DNA from 4 places in the Pseudoduganella sp. jia 12 genome. Region 2 is predicted to be linked to each of the others. Evidence: predicted binding sites of a transcription regulator. Region 2 holds the regulator's gene; each other region holds the start of a gene.
What was found. The regulator LexA, encoded in region 2, represses DNA repair genes until DNA is damaged. The targets are predictions, from matches to a motif close to ACTGTATNNNNATACAGT.
Positions count from the first base shown of each region.

Region 1: a site for LexA is predicted at 1,666-1,683, ahead of ACY65G_RS07210 (VRR-NUC domain-containing protein). Genes of this name have one in related genera too.
Region 3: a site for LexA is predicted at 1,624-1,641, ahead of imuA (translesion DNA synthesis-associated protein ImuA). Genes of this name have one in related genera too.
Region 4: a site for LexA is predicted at 1,516-1,533, ahead of ACY65G_RS10175 (putative DNA modification/repair radical SAM protein). Genes of this name have one in related genera too.

Region 1 is NZ_JBUXKP010000003.1:255,922-260,329, forward strand. Features, by position in the region: gene ACY65G_RS07195 (ATP-binding protein) at 1-800, shown strand, start outside; gene ACY65G_RS07200 (hypothetical protein) at 797-994, shown strand; gene ACY65G_RS07205 (phasin family protein) at 1,031-1,582, shown strand; gene ACY65G_RS07210 (VRR-NUC domain-containing protein) at 1,758-3,407, shown strand; gene ACY65G_RS07215 (ATP-dependent DNA helicase) at 3,461-4,408, shown strand, end outside.
Region 2 is NZ_JBUXKP010000013.1:115,760-120,167, reverse strand. Features, by position in the region: gene rplI (50S ribosomal protein L9) at 1-230, opposite strand, end outside; gene rpsR (30S ribosomal protein S18) at 264-554, opposite strand; gene priB (primosomal replication protein N) at 587-877, opposite strand; gene rpsF (30S ribosomal protein S6) at 892-1,278, opposite strand; gene lexA (transcriptional repressor LexA) at 1,593-2,309, shown strand; gene ACY65G_RS25450 (pepsin/retropepsin-like aspartic protease family protein) at 2,421-3,284, opposite strand; gene ACY65G_RS25445 (cystathionine gamma-synthase family protein) at 3,288-4,408, opposite strand, start outside.
Region 3 is NZ_JBUXKP010000017.1:83,481-87,888, forward strand. Features, by position in the region: gene ACY65G_RS28165 (DUF3800 domain-containing protein) at 188-973, opposite strand; gene imuA (translesion DNA synthesis-associated protein ImuA) at 1,647-2,408, shown strand; gene ACY65G_RS28175 (Y-family DNA polymerase) at 2,341-3,810, shown strand; gene ACY65G_RS28180 (error-prone DNA polymerase) at 3,807-4,408, shown strand, end outside.
Region 4 is NZ_JBUXKP010000004.1:204,164-208,571, reverse strand. Features, by position in the region: gene ACY65G_RS10180 (UdgX family uracil-DNA binding protein) at 1-97, opposite strand, end outside; gene ACY65G_RS10175 (putative DNA modification/repair radical SAM protein) at 274-1,503, opposite strand; gene can (carbonate dehydratase) at 1,678-2,346, opposite strand; gene dnaJ (molecular chaperone DnaJ) at 2,635-3,759, opposite strand; gene dnaK (molecular chaperone DnaK) at 4,010-4,408, opposite strand, start outside.

The DNA of each region.
Region 1 (4,408 bases), on a different contig from region 2:
GCGCCGAACTGGCCGCCGCACTGGACGACCTGCGCAAGACGCAGGCCGAACTGGTCCGGCGCGACAAGCTGGCCGCGCTGGGCGGGCTGGTGGCCGGCGTGGCCCACGAGCTGAACACGCCGATCGGCAACACGCTGACGATCGCCAGTGCGATGAGCGAGCGCGTGGGCGCCCTGCGCGCCGGCATGACTGCCGGCCTGCGCCGCTCCGACCTCGAACAGTTCCTCGTCCAGGCCGCGGAGGCCGACGAAGTCGTGGTGCGCAACCTGCGCCGGGCTGCCGCGCTGATCGCCAGCTTCCGGCAGGTGGCTGTCGACACGGCCAGCTCGCAGCGCCGCCAGTTCCGGCTCGATGAATTCATCGCCGAACTGGTGCTGCCGCTGACGGCCGGGATCGCGCCGCCACGGCCGCGCGTCGTGCAGGAAGTGGCGCCCGGCCTGGCGATGGACAGCTATCCCGGCCCGCTCGGGCAGGCCGTATCCGCCCTGTTCGAGAATGCCGTGATCCACGGGCTGGACGGGGGCGGCGATGGCACCGTCACGCTGGCGGCCCACGCGCTGGAGGATGGCTGGATCGCGTTGTCGGTGGCCGACAATGGCGCAGGCATTCCTGCGGGCAACCTCGAGCGGGTGTATGATCCGTTCTTCACCACCCGGCCCGGCGCCGGCGGTTCCGGCCTGGGCCTGCACGTGACGCACAATATCGTTACCGGCGTGCTGGGCGGCCGGATCGCCGTGCGCAGCGAGCCGGGCGCCGGCACCACCTTCACGATGACCCTTCCCGCGATCGCCCCCTCATGAAACGCAAGCTGTTCCTGTGTACCCTGCTGCTGGCCGCCGTGGCCGGCGCCGCGCCCGCCCCGTGGTGGCTGTGGGAGAGCGTGACCGGCAATGGCGCCAAGGTCTGCTCGCAGACGCCGCTCGGCCCCGGCTGGCGCAAGTTGCTCGGCCCCTACAAGGATTCCCGTTGCGAGAAGTTGATTCGTGTTCAATAATGGCCCGACAAGCTTTTTCACACCGACGGAGGAGACATGTTTCAGAATCCCGAGCAGTTTGCCCAGGCCACGAAAGCCCTGTTCGAGTTCCAGCTCGAAACCTTCAACACGCTGACCAGCAAGGCGGTCCAGGGCATTGAACAGGTATTGCAGCTCAATATCGATACGGCCAGGAGCGGCGTTGAAAAGAATATCGCCGCGGGCAAGGAGCTCAGCCAGGCCACCGATCCGAAAGCCGCCATGGCGGCCGCCAGCGCGCGGATGCAGAACCTGACCAACCTGACCGAGTACAACCACCAGCTCGGCCAGATCCTTACCGAAATCCGTGCGGAATTCACCAGTGCGGCCGACGCCCACCTGGCCGAGGCGCGCAGCAACCTGTCGGCCCTGATCTACGACGTGACGAAAAACGTGCGGCCCGGCTCCGAAAACGCGGTGGAAATCGTCAAGACGGCGATCGACAACGCCTTCAATGGCTATGAACAGGTGACCAAGGCCACGCGCCAGGCTGTTGCCGCCTTCGAGGACCAGTTGGCGAAAGCGGCCGCGCTTGCCGAACAGAAGGGCGACGGGCAGACCAAGCATTGAGCATGGGGCGGCATGGCCGGCAGGGCCGACATGCGTTGCCGGCATAAAATAAAACGCTGGGCAAGCGGCGGGAGAAGCGATAGACTGTATATAAATACAGTTTTTTGTTCTCCCGCCGTTTTTTCGCCTCCGCTTTTTTCTCTACGCCTTCCTTGCCCGCTTCCCCGCAGTGCCGATGAAACCCGTCCTGGAAAACCCTTTTTATTACCTGGATAACTTCCATCGGGTCCTCGAATGGATCGGCGAACGCTATGCCGACCTGCTCGACGGCGAGGAGCGCGACTTCATCGACCGTTTCCCCGCCCTGCCCCAGCCATCGCGCGCCCTGTTCGTGCGGATGGTGATGCGCAAGGGCCAGTTGTTCCGTGCGTCGAAGCTGGTGTACGAGGAAATCGGCTGCGCCCGCGCTGCCGCCGGGCCGCTGGCAGAAACGGGCTGGGTCGTCGCCGATCCGGCCATGTCGCTCGACGAACTGTTCGACCTGCTGCAAAAGCCGGAGCTGTGCCAGGCGTTCGGGCTGGCCGGCGCGTTGCGTTCGGCCCGCAAGGAAGCGCAGCTGGAAGCATTGCGCGCGGCGCACGAAGGTGAACGGCCGTTCTCGGCCTGGTGCCGGGACAATGCGCCACGCGATGAAGCCTGGCGCATCGTCGCGAAACCGCTGTGCGACCGGCTGCGGCTGATCTTCTTTGGCAACTATCACCAGGACTGGACGGAATTCGTGCTGTCCGACCTCGGCGTGTTCCGCTTCGAGCAGGTGGAGATCTCGGGCGCGGCGCGGGGCTTCCGTACGCGCCGCGACATCGACGACTACCTGCGCCTGCACGCCTGCCGCGAACGCTTCGGCAATGGCGAGGCGCCGCTGGACGTGCTGCGCGACGTGCCGCCGCCCGGCACGGACAACGAATGGCTGGCCAGCCGCCGCCACAAGCTGCTGTTCCAGCTGGGCCAGCAACTGGAAAAGCTGCGCGACTGGGCCGGCGCGTGCACCGTCTACAGCGATTGCGCCTACCCGGGCGCGCGGGCGCGCGCGATCCGCGTGCTGGAAAAGGACGAGCAGTTCGGCGCCGCCTGGGAGCGCCTGCAACGGGCGATGGCCGCGCCGGAAAGCGAAGCGGAACGGCAGCACCTGCTGCGCATGGCACCACGACTGGCGCGCCGCCTCGGGCATCCGCGCGGCAATGCCGGCAAACCCGTGCCGCCGGCGCGGCTCGACCTCGCGCTGCCCCGGCCGGACGGCCAGTGGTGGGTCGAAGGCGTGGTGCGCGACCACCTGAACCGCGACGAAGCGCCAGTCTTCTACGTGGAAAATGCGCTGATCAACTCGCTGTTCGGACTGCTGTGCTGGGACGCGGTCTTCGCCGCCATTCCCGGCGCCTTCTTCCATCCGTTCCACCATGGCCCCGCGGACCTGCACAGTGCCGACTTCCATCGCCGCCGCACCGCGCAGTTCGATGCCTGCCTGGCGCAGCTGGACGACGGCAGCTATCCGGCCACGATCCGGCGCAACCTGGAGGCCAAGCGCGGCATCTCGTCGCCATTCGTGTTCTGGGGCGCGATGGATGAAACGCTGCTCGACCTGGCGCTGCACTGCATTCCGCCCGCGCACCTGAAGCAATCGTTCCTGCGCATCCTGCAGGATGTGAAAGCCAACCGCACGGGCTTCCCGGACCTGATCCAGTTCTGGCCGGCCGAGCGCCGCTACAACATGATCGAAGTGAAGGGCCCCGGCGACCGCCTGCAGGACAACCAGCTGCGCTGGATCGACTACTGCGCGCAGCATCGCATGCCGGTGACGGTCTGCTACCTGCAATGGGCGCCGCAATGACAGCCCCAATGACAGCCGCAGTGACAGCCGCAGTGACAGACGACATACGCTCGATGACGACAAAGTACAAGGTTGCCGTGCGCGCGCTGTGCGAGTTCACGGCCAAGGCGGGCGACCTGGACTTGCGCTTCACGCCCTCGCCCACCGCGCAGGAAGGCATCGCCGGGCATGGCGTGGTCACGTCGCGCCGCGACGACGATTACGAAAAGGAGATCGCGCTGGCCGGCGACTTTGGCCCGCTGCACGTGCGCGGCCGCGCCGACGGCTACGACCCGAAGCGCAACCAGCTGGAGGAAATCAAGACCTTCCGCGGCGAGCTCGATCGCATGCCCGGCAACCATCGCGCGCTGCACTGGGCGCAACTGAAGGTCTATGGCCACCTGCTGTGCGCCGCGCGCGGCCTGCCGTCGCTGCGCCTTGCGCTGGTCTACTACGACATCGGCTCGCAGAAGGAAACGCATCTCGTCGAGGAACACGATGCCGCGTCGCTGCGGGCTAGCTTCGAAGCGCAGTGCGGATCGTTCCTGGCCTGGGCGGAAATGGAGCTGGCGCACCGCGCCGCGCGCGACGAGGCCCTGCATGCGCTGCGTTTTCCCCATGCCGACTTCCGCCCCGGCCAGCGCGAGCTGGCCGAAGCGATGTACAAGGCCAGCGCCCGTTCCTGCGCGCTGCTGGCGCAGGCGCCGACCGGCATCGGCAAGAGCGTGGGCAGCCTGTTTCCGCTGCTGAAGGCGGCCGCCGCCCATGGCCACGACAAGATCTTCTTCCTGGCCGCGAAAACGTCCGGCCGGCGCATGGCGCTCGACGCCGTGGCGTCGATCAGGGCGGGCGCCCCGCTGCTGCCGCTGCGCACGCTGGAACTGGCGGCCCGCAATACGGCGTGCGAGCATCCGGACAAGGCGTGCCATGGCGAATCGTGTCCGCTGGCGAAGGGTTTCTATGACCGCCTGCCTGCGGCCCGCGCGGCGGCGGTAAGGGAGCCGATGCTCGACCGCGCCGGC
Region 2 (4,408 bases):
ACGGTCATGCCGTTCAGCTTGTCGCCCTGGCCTTGTGCGGCTGCCAGCTTTTCAGCGGCGGCTTTTTCCAGGTCGGCGCGCTTGGCTTCGAACTCGGCCACGGCGGCCGTCGTGGCACGGCGTGCCAGCTTTTGCGGGATCAGGAAGTTACGTGCGTAGCCGTCCTTGACCTTCACCACGTCGCCCAGGTTGCCGACGTTGATAACTTTTTCCAGCAGAATGATTTGCATAATGTTCTCCAGTTCTATCTGTACTGCTGCCGATTAGGCGTGGTGCAGATCGGTGTACGGCAGCAGGGCCAGGTAGCGCGCGCGCTTGATCGCGGTATCCACTTGACGCTGGTAGTGCGCCTTCGTGCCGGTCAGGCGTGCCGGCATGATCTTGCCGTTTTCCTGGATGAAATCTTTCAGGGTGTCGACGTCTTTGTAGTCAACTTGCTCAACGCCAGCGGCGGTGAAGCGGCAGAACTTCTTACGCTTGAACAGCGGGTTCTGCTGTTTGCGCTTTTCTTTCAGCTTGGCTTTGTTTTTGTCGAACTTTTTACCGAATGCCATTTTAGGCTCCTGTATTTAAATATTGTGTCGCTTCACGCGGCACGAAAATCAATGATGTGAAAAACCAGGCTCTTGCTGTTGCGGCTTTTCCTGGCGAGGAACCCCGAGAATTCGTAGGCCCCTCCCAGTGGCGCGCTGCTGAAACGGCCTGAAATCTCTCCCGCGGCAAGCGCGGCGATTTCAAATTCCGTCTGGCGGGCGATGCCTGCCTCGATCTGCTGCGAACTGTGCTGCAATATTGCATTCACGATCGGCAGCCCGGCGGGGGTATAACGTATGACTTCCCGCTCGGTGATCAGGCCAGTGAACTTCAGCTCGTTCAGCAAGACTCCAGGATTTAGGCTGCAGCAGCTGCCGGAGCGGCCGCGGCTTCAGCGCGGTGGCTCTTGGCGGCGTCTTCACGCTGGACCGACTTCATCATCGGCGAAGGAGCGGTTTCCGCTTTCTTCAGCTTGACGGTCAGGTGACGCAGCACGGCATCATTGAATTTGAACGCGGTTTCCAGTTCGACCAGAGTGTCGTTGTCGCACTCGATGTTCAGGCAGATGTAGTGTGCCTTGGCCAGTTTCTGGATGGAGTACGCCATTTGACGGCGGCCCCAGTCTTCCACGCGGTGCACGTTACCGCCGCGCGAGGTCACGCTGGCTTTGTAACGTTCGATCATCGCGGGCACTTGCTCGCTCTGGTCCGGATGGACGATAAATACGATTTCGTAGTGACGCATGCAAACTCCCTTAAGGACTGTTGATAGCCCACCCCGGCGTCAAGACGGGTGTGGGAAGAGGTAAGCCCGCAAGCATAGCAGGTATTTTGAGCGCTGGCTAGCCGCCAGCCTGGGCGCCGACGGGCTCGCAAGGGCTGTGCAAACGGGTAACGAGCATCGGGTTTTTTGCAACATTTCCCGCAAATTGGCGCTTGCCGCCGGTTTTCATGAAATATTTCTGCGCCTGAATCGTGTTTCCTCTTGCATTCGCACAGACACTGTACAAAAATACAGACTGTCTATATCCACAGCTATTCTTTACAGCTCATCGCACCATGATCAAGCTCACCGCAAGGCAGGAACAAATTCTCAACCTGATCAGGGATGCCATCGACACCACCGGCTTCCCGCCAACGCGCGCCGAGATCGCCGCCGAATTGGGTTTCAAATCGGCCAATGCGGCCGAGGAGCACCTGAAGGCGCTCGCGCGCAAGGGTGCGATCGAAATCACGGCCGGCACGTCGCGCGGCATTCGCCTGCTGGGCGACCGCGCCGCGCGGGCCGCGTCGGGGCCATCGGCGCCGGCGGGTGCACCCGGTTCTGGTCATGGGGCCGCGCATGGTACCGCGCATGGTACCGATTACATCCCGCAGGTGCCGGCGGCGCTGCTGATGCAGCTGCCGTTGATCGGCCGCGTGGCTGCCGGCTCGCCGATCCTGGCGCAGGAAAACCTGGAAAAAACCTACAGCGTCGACCCGGCCCTGTTCTCCGCGAAACCCGATTTCCTGCTGAAGGTGCGCGGCGAATCGATGCGTGATGTGGGCATCATGGATGGCGACCTGCTGGCGGTGAAGAAGGTGGACAGTGCCAAGAACGGCCAGATCGTCGTGGCCCGCATCGGCAGCGAAGTCACGGTGAAGCGCTACCGCCGCACCGGCTCCACGATCGAACTGCTGCCGGAAAACCCGGACTTCAAGATCATTACCGTGAAGCCCGAAGATGAATTCGCACTGGAAGGCCTGGCGGTCGGTCTGCTGCGCGCCTGGCACTGACATCCCTTCTGTCGCGCCCGCTTGCAAGGGCGGGCACGGCGCCTGATGTCGGCTGCCCTGGCCGGCACCATCCACATCATGCAGCGCTGCGACCGTGTCGCGGCGCCTGCCTTATCGCTCAACCTCACGAACCTGCCCTCCCGTCGGCCGCACCGCCACCCTGCCCCTGGCCTGGTCCACATGGATCGCATATTGGCCGAAAAAGTCGGCGCCAAGGATGCCGTCTGGCTGGAAGAAGCCTGGCAACGGCATCAGGTAGGGCGTGATCGCCGCCCCGCCGGGCAGCGAGACCGATACGAAGCTGCATGGCTTGTCCGGCCCGAACGCGTCGCACGGGGCCGGCCTGTCTCCCTGCTTTTCCACGGATTGCGGCTTGGCGATCGAGATGCTGGCGGCCGAATCGAACACGAGCCGATAGCGGGCCCGGTCATTCGACAAGGTCGCGACGATGCCTTCATGCACCCGCTCATAAGGAAGCGGCCGCCAGCCCGGGCCCGGATCGAGTGGCGCGCCGAAGCGCAAGGTGCGGGCGGACTGGTCGTACACGAAAGGCTGCCTGGCAAAGAGACCGAGGCCGACGACGGAGTGCGGCGGCAGCCCGGCACCATCGCCGATGTGCAGGCCCCACGCCTCGTACGACACGCCCGTCACCTCGCCGAACGATACGCCGTTGACGACGAGGTCGGGAATGACGAACTCCTCCTCCTCGCGCACCTCGCCGGTCAGGTCGGCGCTTCTTAACTTGCGCCCCGTGAGTTTCAGGCCGGGTATCTCGGCCATCACGTCGCGCGTCAGGTGCAGCGTACGGGACGAACCGGTGTCGAACGTGAACGGAAAGACCTTGCCGGCGATGGCCAGCTGCGCCACGGGGATGCCCTTTTCCAGCGCCAGCGGCACCGAGACTTCAGCCTGCGCGGCTGTGGCGGCAAACAGCGTGGCCAATGCGGCGGCGGCACCGATCCAGTGCTGCCTCATGCCTCATGCATCCAGCGCTTTGCGGAAATCGTCGACCAGGTCATCGGTATCCTCGATGCCCACCGATACGCGGATCAGCGATTCGGCGATGCCCATCGACGCGCGGCGCTCGGCTCCCATTTCGTAGAAGATCGTGTGCGCGACCGGGATCACCAGCGTGCGGGTGTCGCCCAGGTTCGACGCGGGCACGGCGATCCGCAGGCGGTTCAGGTAGTCGAAGCAGTCGATGCCATCCTGCAGTTCAAAACTGAACAGCGAGCCATGGGCCTTGAACAGGTCGGTCGCGATGGCGTGCTGCGGGTGCGACGGCAGGCCCGGGTAATGCACGGCGGCCACGCGCGGATCGGCTTCCAGCATCTCGGCCAGCGCCCTGGCATTGGCGCACGTGCGCTCCATGCGCAGCGCCAGCGTTTCGGCACCGACGGCAATGTGGTGCGCAGCTTCCGGGCCCAGCGAAGCGCCGAAGTCGCGCAAGCCCTTGGCGCGCACCTGCGTGATGCCCCACATCGCCGGCGCCGCCTTCTTGTAGTTCTCGAAGATGTTCGGGTAGCGGTTCCAGTCGTAGGTACCGGTATCGGTCAGGCTGCCGCCCAGCGCGTTGCCGTGGCCGGCGATCGATTTCGTCAGCGAATTGATGACGAGGCCGGCACCCACCGCTTTCGGACGGAACAGGTAAGGCGTGGTCATCGTGTTGTCGACGATGTACAGGATGCCCTTTGCCGCGCACAGCGCGCCGATGCGCTCCAGGTCCGCGATCTGGGTGCGCGGATTGGCGATCGTTTCGACGAACACGATGCGCGTATTGTCCTGCAGCGCGCTTTCGACATTCGCCACATCGGTCGCATCGACGAAATCGACGGCCACGCCCTGCCCGGCCACCGTCTGCCACAACGAGTTGGTGTTGCCGAACAAGAAGGACGACGAGACCACGTGGTCGCCGGCCCGCAGCAGTGCCTGGAACACGGCGCCGATCGCGCCCATGCCCGTGGCGAAGCACAGCGTGGCGACGCCGTCTTCCATCTTGTTGATTTTTTCTTCCAGCGCCGACACGGTCGGGTTGCCCTGGCGGCCGTAGCGGAAGCCCGGCTCGCGGCCCTGGAATACCGAGGCCAGTTGTCGCGCAT
Region 3 (4,408 bases), on a different contig from region 2:
CTCTTGATAACATGTTTTATCAAGAGTATCAAAAGGGCGCTCCCACCACGGTATAGGCCAGCGACGACTAGTATCCAGCGTACCTAGCGCTGCGTCGCCAGCCCTGCTTGACAGGGGGCGGCGGCGAGCTATTGCTGCGCCGGTAGCGTGGAAGGGGTATCACCGGCGGTGCGCCCGCAACGAGCGCTTATAAGCCGGCGACTCGGACAGGTGGGGAGGTGTCGAGAAAGATCGGTTGCTCCGTCGGGACTAGGTTGGTGAAGTCTTTGATGATCACATAGGGCCGAAGAATGTCGAGATACTTGGCGTCGTTACGCTGGTATGCCTCGAACGCTGCTCCCGCGCACATATCTGCAAAATCGAGGCCACGTTGCATCGCGGCGACGCGATCGACACGTTTGAGCTCCAGGTTGCGCTGCTGCTGTATGAGCAGGCGATATGTCAGAATATGATCCAGCGCCCGTTGCCCCTCGTTGAGTTCATCAGGACAAAACGTAAAGGTGTCCATCGCTGGCAAATGCTCGGCCAGTGTCTCTGCGACCATCATGGCATACACCAGGTGTGCCCGGCCTTTGTACTTCGCTTCCAGCGAGGCGATGTCAGCCTCCGTCGCGTTGGGATGCGCGGCTCTGACATCGAGCCCGCGCAAGAAGTCAGGCGCATGCTCCTTGTGATAGACAGCCAGCATGACCTTTATCTGATCATTGCCGACCAACTCCGCGGCAGCCAGCTGGCAGAATGCCTCGCGCGCGCCTGGACTGATGGTCGCCCACTTCTTCTCGTGTTTCGAGGTCCACCCCTGGGCTTTGTGGAGTGTCTCGACCACCTTGCCCACGCGGCGGTACGCGTTATTCAGCCCCACGGCGATAGCGATGACAAAGTATCGTGCGGACCCGCCATCACCATAGGGCGCATCCAGCTTCCAGCCCAAGTCTCCACTTTCGTCAAGGTAAGCCATTGCTGAAGAAGCCATGTGTCATCCGGGCAAAAAAAATGACCTTCAGTGTTGAAGGTCATTTTAGGTGTAAGGGGTTATGCCAAAAAGCCCGCGCGTTTAGACCGCGCTTAGGACAGCCAAGCTCTCGCTCGTCCCTCCGGTTACTTCAATGGACTTACTCAACCTGGGAACATCATATCACAGAACGAAGGAAGATGAAACAGCCTGAAATCGCGGGTGGACGGATGTTGCTGAGGAACAGTGCTTGAGAGGAATGCTGTATATATTGACAGTTGCCGCTGGGCATGCTACCCTCACTGCGCCTTTCAGGACACGCAGCAAACGAGGCGCAGTGAGGGTAGCATGCCCAGGTCTTGCCCGATTTTTGCGCAGTTTTGTACGCTTCATCACACCGTTCCTGTGTTTCATTCTCGTACTCCTACATGAGCTGGTAATAGCTCTCATTATACAGGAATTTCCCTTTAAAATCAGCGACTTATGGCGATAAGATTGCGCTTCTGCAGGTGATTTAGTAGGGTGCCTTCAATGTGTCTGTGTCCGACCCACGCATGGATTTTGCTCGGAGTACCATTTGGTGCGCATGATTGATTATGGATCATAAACGCACCACAATACTGGCCGCACGGAAACATCTTCTTCTTGGGTTTCCTGCGTTGATCACTTATACTGTATAAAAACACAGTATAAGTTGACAACAATCATGTGCGCAGCCTCGGTCCCGTCATTGCAAGCATTTCATGCCAGCGGCATTGCTCCTGCGGCCCTGCCGAATGTCTGGCGCGCCAGCGAATTAGCGCGGGCGCGCCTGCCCAGCGTGCCTACTGGGCACGCTGATCTCGACACGGAACTGCCGGACGGTGGCTGGCCTCGCTCGGTGCTGAACGAACTCCTGCTGCAGCAGCCCGGGATCGGCGAGCTACAGTTGCTCAAGCCTGTCCTGGCAGCGCTGTCACAACACCGACGCATCGCTCTGGTCCAGCCACCGTACGTTCCGCATGCGCGGGCCGCGCTGGCTTGGGGCATCGATCCGTCGCGCCTGATCTGGATTGAGCCCGAGTGTACGGCGGATGCGCTCTGGTCGGCCGAGCAGCTGCTGCGAGCAGGAGGGTGTGGTGCGGTACTGCTATGGCAACGGGAGGTTCGAAGTGAGCACCTGCGCCGGCTGCACTTGGCTGCGCAAGGGGCGGAAACGTGGTTCTGGCTACTCCGGCCATTGGCCAGCGCGATAGAGCCATCACCGGCACCACTGCGCCTGGCACTGCGCCCGGCGTACGGTGGCACCCTTGTCGAGATCATTAAGCGACGCGGCCCGCTCGCAGACGAGCCGATTTTTATCCCGCTGCCCGACATGCCGAGCCGCCGCCATCCTGTCGAGACCGATCATGCACCTGCTGTTCAGCCTATATTTGCCCCTGCTGCCGTTGCAGGCGTTGCGCCCGTCCTGGTCTGAACCGGGTCCGCACGTGGTGCTCGATCGGGAGCGCGTGTTGGTTGCCTCGGCCGACGCGCTTGCGATGGGGGTACAGCCAGCCATGCGCGCGGGCGGCGTAGCAGCGCTGGCCCCAGATGCCCTGCTGCTGGATCGCGACGAGCAACGGGAGAAGGCGGCTCTCGACGCGGCCGTGTTGGCCTTATATCGGTTTACGCCGGATATAGCACTGGAGCCAGATTTTGGTCTGCTGCTGGACGTGGGCCCGAGCCTAAACCTGTTTAATGGGGTACGCCCGTTATCGCTTCTCGTGCGCGAGGCGCTTGGCCGGCTGGGCCTGACCATGCAGCTGGGCGTTGCTCCCACGGCCGCCGGTGCTTGGCTGCTGGCGCGGCGCAGTCGCTCCAAGCATGCCATCCATTACGCACGCGTGCTGCAGCAGCGCACGTTGCACCGCGAGCTCGATCGCGTGCCATGTGCCCTGCTGCCGGCGGCCCAGCCACACAGCGAATGGCTAACGGGCGTGGGCGCCCGGGACTTGGGCGCACTGCGACGCCTGCCGCGCGCGGGCCTGATCCGCCGTACCAGTACGCAGCTGGCCGACGCTCTCGATCGCGCTTATGGCACGACACCAGAGCTGCACCGCTGGCTCAGCGTACCGGAGACGTTCAGTGCCGCGATCGAGACCTACGAGCGTGTCGAGCACGCCGAGGCCCTGCTCGATGGGGCGTCGCGCCTGGTGCTCCAGCTAACCGGGTGGTTGACCGTCCGCCAGCTGGCCGTGTTGACGTTCACACTGCAGCTGGTGCACGAGCGCGGCCGCGCGGCGATCGCGCCGACACCGTTGGTGATTCTGCTGGCCGAACCGGCTTGGCAGGAGGATCATCTGCTGCGTTTGTTGAAAGAGCGCTTAGCCAAGGTCGAGCTAAGGGCCCCAGTGATTGGGCTGCGGCTCGACGCCACGCAGCTGCAGCCAATGGCGCCACCCAACCTGACCTTGTTTCCCGAGCCAGGTGGCAGCCAAGCCGACATGCTGCGGCTGATGGAACTGCTGACGGCGCGGCTGGGACCGGAGCGCGTGCTCGCTCCCGCGCCCGAGGCCGATTACCGTCCGGAAATCTGCAACCGCTGGACGCCGGCGACGTTGAAGCCCCCCTCGTTCCCGGCCGACGGCGACACGCCTGCGCGGCCGTTCTGGCTGTTCAAGCGGCCGATTAAGTTGTTGATGCGAGACCAGCGCCCGTTCTATGGTAGTCCGCTGACGCTTATCCGCGGGCCCGAGCGGCTGGAGGGCGGCTGGTGGGACGACAGCACCGCAGCGAGGGACTATTACATCGCTCAGGGAAGCGACGCCAGCTGCTTCTGGATTTACCAAGAGCGCACGGGCGAGCTGCAGTGGTACCTGCACGGATTGTTCGCATGAACCCTGGCACGCGCCCGAGCCTGCCCGACTATGCGGAGTTACAGTGCCTGTCGCATTTTACGTTCCTGCGCGGCGCATCCGCACCGGAGGAGCTGGTCGAACGCGCCGTGGCACTGGGCTATCGCGCGCTGGCGATCGCCGACGAATGCACGCTTGCCGGCGTGGTCAAAGCCCATATCGCCGCGAAGGAGGCTGGCCTGCATCTGCTGATTGGAAGCCAGATGACGGTGACGCCGGAGGATGGCAGCCCGCCGTTCAATCTGCTCGTGCTGGCGATGAACCGCGACGGCTACGGCAATCTGAGTGAGCTGGTTACACTGGCTCGCAGGCGCGCCGACAAGGGTGAATATCTGGTTCGACCGGACGATATCGCCGCACCGCCGGCAGACCTCGCTGCGCTGCGCGGGCTGCCCGGTTGCCAACTAATCCTGCTGCCACACTATGGCGCACCGATCGAGGAGCTGGCCCGACCTGCCGCCTGGCTGTTGCACCAGGCGCCGGGGCGTGCCCGCATCGCGCTGACCCTGCACTTCCGATCGCAGGATGATGTGCACCGGGCCCACGTCGACGCGATCGCAACACAGTACGGCCTGCCAGT
Region 4 (4,408 bases), on a different contig from region 2:
CTTCAACTTCAACTTCAACTGCTACTTCAACTTCCTTTACTGCCACTTGCTTTACTACGTTGCTGCCCGAGTCATTCACCAGCTCACCTAAAGCCATTGGAGGCATTGCACTCAGCAGGTCTCCGCCGCCATCCTGCATGACCCATTGTACGTATTCGGGCCGAATGCGGCGCACGATCAAATCCCGCGCGGCGGCCCGCCATTCGGCGAACGATGTCACGACGACCGGCTGGCCGGACAGCGCCCGCGCCACCGCGTCCGTCTGGCTGGCCGTCATGCGGCCTGCAGCTCGGGGAACAGTGCCATCTGCTGCGGTACGTCGGCCATGGACCGGCGCAGCGTATCGGACGGCGTGGTGTCCTGCGCCGGACGGTAGTCGGCGGTAACGATGAATGGCGCCACTTTCTTCATGCTGCAGCGCAGGCGCGCGAGATCGGCCCAGCGCACCTGCCGCATGCGGCGCAGCTCGACGATGCGCTGCGCGTTGCGGATGCCGATGCCGGGAATGCGCGCGATCATCTGGGGCTCGGCGCGGTTCAGGTCCATCGGGAAGTGCTCGCGGTGGGCCAGTGCCCAGGCCAGCTTGGGGTCGATGTCGAGCGACAGGTTGCCCGTCCCCGGCAGCAGTTCCTTCGCCTGGAAGCCATAGCTGCGCAACAGGAAGTCGGCCTGGTACAGCCGGTGCTCGCGCAGCAGCGGCGGCGGCGCCAGCGGCACGCTCTTCGGGCTTTCGGGAATCGGGCTGAAAGCGCTGTAGTAGACGCGCTTGAGTTTGTAGCTGCCGTACAGCGTTTCGGCCGTGGTGAGAATGCGCGCATCGTCGCTCGCATCGGCGCCCACGATCATCTGCGTGCTCTGGCCGGCCGGTGCGAACTTCGGCGCCTTCGGCTCGCCTTCCTTTTCGTCCAGCTTCAGGCGGATGTTCCCCATCGCCAGCTTGATCGTGTGGACGTTCTTTTCCGGCGCCAGCCTTTGCACGCTGTCCTGCGTCGGCAGTTCGATGTTGACGGACAGGCGGTCCGCATAGCGGCCGGCCGCTTCGATCAGGGCCGGATCGGCATCGGGAATCGTTTTGAGATGGATGTAGCCGCGGAACTGGTGCACTTCGCGCAGCTCGCGCGCGACGGCGACCAGTTGCTCCATCGTGTAGTCGGCGGACTGGATGATGCCGGAACTGAGGAACAGGCCGTCGATGTAGTTACGCAGGTAAAAGTCGACGGTAAGCTTCACCACTTCCTGCACGGTGAAACGGGCACGCGGCACGTTCGACGTGCGGCGGTTGACGCAATACTGGCAGTCGTAGACGCAGAAATTCGTCAGCAGGATCTTCAGCAGCGAGACGCAGCGGCCATCGGGCGTATAGCTGTGGCAGATGCCCATGCCGTTGGTGGCACCCAGGCCATCCTTGCCCTCGGACGAACGCTTCGGCGCGCCACTGCTGGCGCAGGAGGCATCGTATTTCGCCGCATCGGCGAGGATTTCCAGCTTGTCGTTCAGCTCCATCATCGGCACCCAACTGTACAGATATACAGTATAACGGAAGCCTGTTCAGGACACGGTACAAGCAGCGGCGATTAGCGGGTCAGCTGCGGTTCAGGAAAACTGGGGACGTACCCCTGTTTGCAGGAAAGATTTCCTGTAAACAGGGGTACGTCCCCAGTTTTGGACGTTGCCGGATCAGGCAGCGTTGTAGTGGTTGGCCAGCCGGTCTTTCAGCTTCGTTTGCAGCTGCGGGTATTCGGTGATCGACATGCCCAGGTCGTGCAGGTGGCCGTCGTTGATGCCGTACACCCAGCCGTGCACGGCCACTTCCTGGCCACGGTCCCAGGCGTCGCGCAGGATCGTCGTCGAGCACACGTTGACGACCTGCTCCACCACGTTCAGCTCCACGAGCTTTTCGCTGCGCACGCGTTCGTCGAGCACGGTGCCCAGGTAGCGCTCGTGCTTCTGGCTCACGTCCTGCACGTGGCGCAGCCAGTTGTCGACGAGGCCCACGCGGGCGCCCGTCAGCGCGGCATGCACGCCCTTGCAGCCGTAGTGGCCCACGATGATCACGTGCTTCACCTTCAGCACTTCGATCGCGAATTGCAGCACGGAGAGGCAGTTCAGGTCGGAGTGGACGACGACGTTGGCGATGTTACGGTGGACGAACACATCGCCCGGCAGCAGGCCGAGCAGTTCGTTGGCGGGTACGCGGCTGTCCGAACAGCCGATCCACAGGTATTCCGGCGAAGCCTGGTTGGCCAGCCGGTGGAAGAACTCGGGGTCGCGCTGGACCATCGAGTCGGCCCAGCGGCGGTTGTTGTTGAGGAGTTCCCGCAGGTCGGAGGGCTTGGTATCGTTCATGATGCTCCTTTCAGACGTAACAAGGCCGCCGGTTGCTGCCTCACAACGCGGCGGCCGTAAATTCAGCTGCCAGTTTATCCGATCCGACTGCTGTCGGCCGAACGTACTTTTTTGGTAGCGGTCTCTTGCAGGCTTTCAACCCAAGGGCAAATGCCGGGGTCAGGAGGAAGTACCGGCCTGCAGGCCAGTACCGCTATGCCGGCAAGGAGCGATGCTCCTTGAAACCCCGGCTACGCCCCGTCGGGTCTGACCCCAGACTCACGCCGTTGGGTTCATGGCGCTTCAAACTTACTCGAAGAAATCCTTCACCTTGTCCATCCAGCCTTTCGATTGCGGGCTGTGCTTGGAGCCGCCCTCGACCGTGGCGCGCTCGAACTCGCGCAGCAGTTCCTTCTGCTTGTCGGTCAGCTTGACCGGCGTTTCGACGGCCACGTGGCAGAACAGGTCGCCCGGGTAGCCGGAGCGCACGCCTTTCACGCCCTTGCCCTTCAGGCGGAACGTCTTGCCGGACTGGGTGCCCTCGGGCACGGTGAACGACACCTTGCCGGACAGCGTGGGCACTTCGATTTCACCGCCCAGTGCCGCCTTGGCGAACGAGATCGGCATTTCGCAGTGCAGGTCGTCGCCTTCGCGCTGGAACACCGGGTGCGCCTTGATGTGGATTTCCACGTACAGGTCGCCCGGCGGCCCGCCATTCGTTCCCGGCTCGCCGTTGCCGGACGAGCGGATGCGCATGCCGTTGTCGATACCCGCCGGGATCTTCACTTCCAGCGTCTTGTTGCGCTTGATGCGACCGGCGCCCGAGCAGGCGGGGCACGGCTCGGGAATGATCTTGCCCGTGCCATGGCATTTCGGGCACGTTTGCTGGATGCTGAAGAAACCCTGCTGCATGCGCACCTGGCCGTGGCCGCCGCACGTGGAACAGGTGACGGGCGACGTGCCCGGCTTGGCGCCCGAGCCGTGGCACGAATCGCACTTGTCCCATGCGGGCACGCGGATCGTCGTGTCGAAGCCGTGCGCGGCCTGTTCCAGCGTGATCTCGAGGTTGTAGCGCAGGTCGGCGCCGCGGTACACCTGCGGGCCACCGCCGCGCCGGCCACCGCCACCGCCGAAGATATCGCCAAAGATGTCGCCGAATGCATCGCCGAAACCGCCGGCGCCGCCAAAGCCGCCGCCGCCCATGTTCGGATCCACGCCGGCGTGACCATAGCGGTCATACGCCTCGCGCTTTTCCGGATTGGTCAGCATCTCGTAGGCTTCCTTGACTTCCTTGAACTTCTCTTCCGCCTCTTTGTTGTCCGGGTTGCGGTCCGGGTGGTACTTCATCGCAAGCTTGCGATAAGCCTTCTTGATCTCGTCTTCCGAGGCATTTTTTGCCAGACCGAGAATCTCGTAAAAATCACGCTTTGCCATATGCAGGCACCTAACTGAACTGAATAGAAGGGAGACTGTAGCAGGACGACGGGGTTGTCGCTACCTGCACCGCCGCCTGTCGCTGCCCCCTATCGAAGGGGGCAACATTGGCGTTGTGAAACAACCTCAAAACCCTGCCGATTATGCAAAAACGCCGAGCGGGCCACCGTGCTACGGCCGCTCCGCTCGGCGGGGCCGGGAACATCGTCGATGGACATGTTCCCGGCCGGTCTTGACGGCACGCGCCGGATTACTTGTTGTCTTTGACTTCCTTGAAGTCGGCATCGACAACGTCATCCTGCTGCGCGCGGTTGTCCGCGCCGCCGGCCTGCTGGCCCGCACCCGCTGCACCCGCGTCCGCGCCACCGCCGGCCGCAGCCTGCTGCGCCTGCATGTCGGCGTACATCTTCTCGCCCAGCTTCTGCGCGGCTTCGGTCAGCGCGGCCACCTTGGAGTCGATCGTGGCCTTGTCGCCGGACTTGATCTCGCCTTCCAGGTCGGTGATGGCCGCTTCGATCTTCGCCTTCTCGTCGGCACCCAGCTTGTCGCCGTATTCGGTCAGCGACTTCTTGGTGGAGTGCACCAGTGCGTCGGCCTGGTTGCGCGACTCGGCCAGCTCCTTCACCTTCTTGTCTTCTTCGGCGTTCAG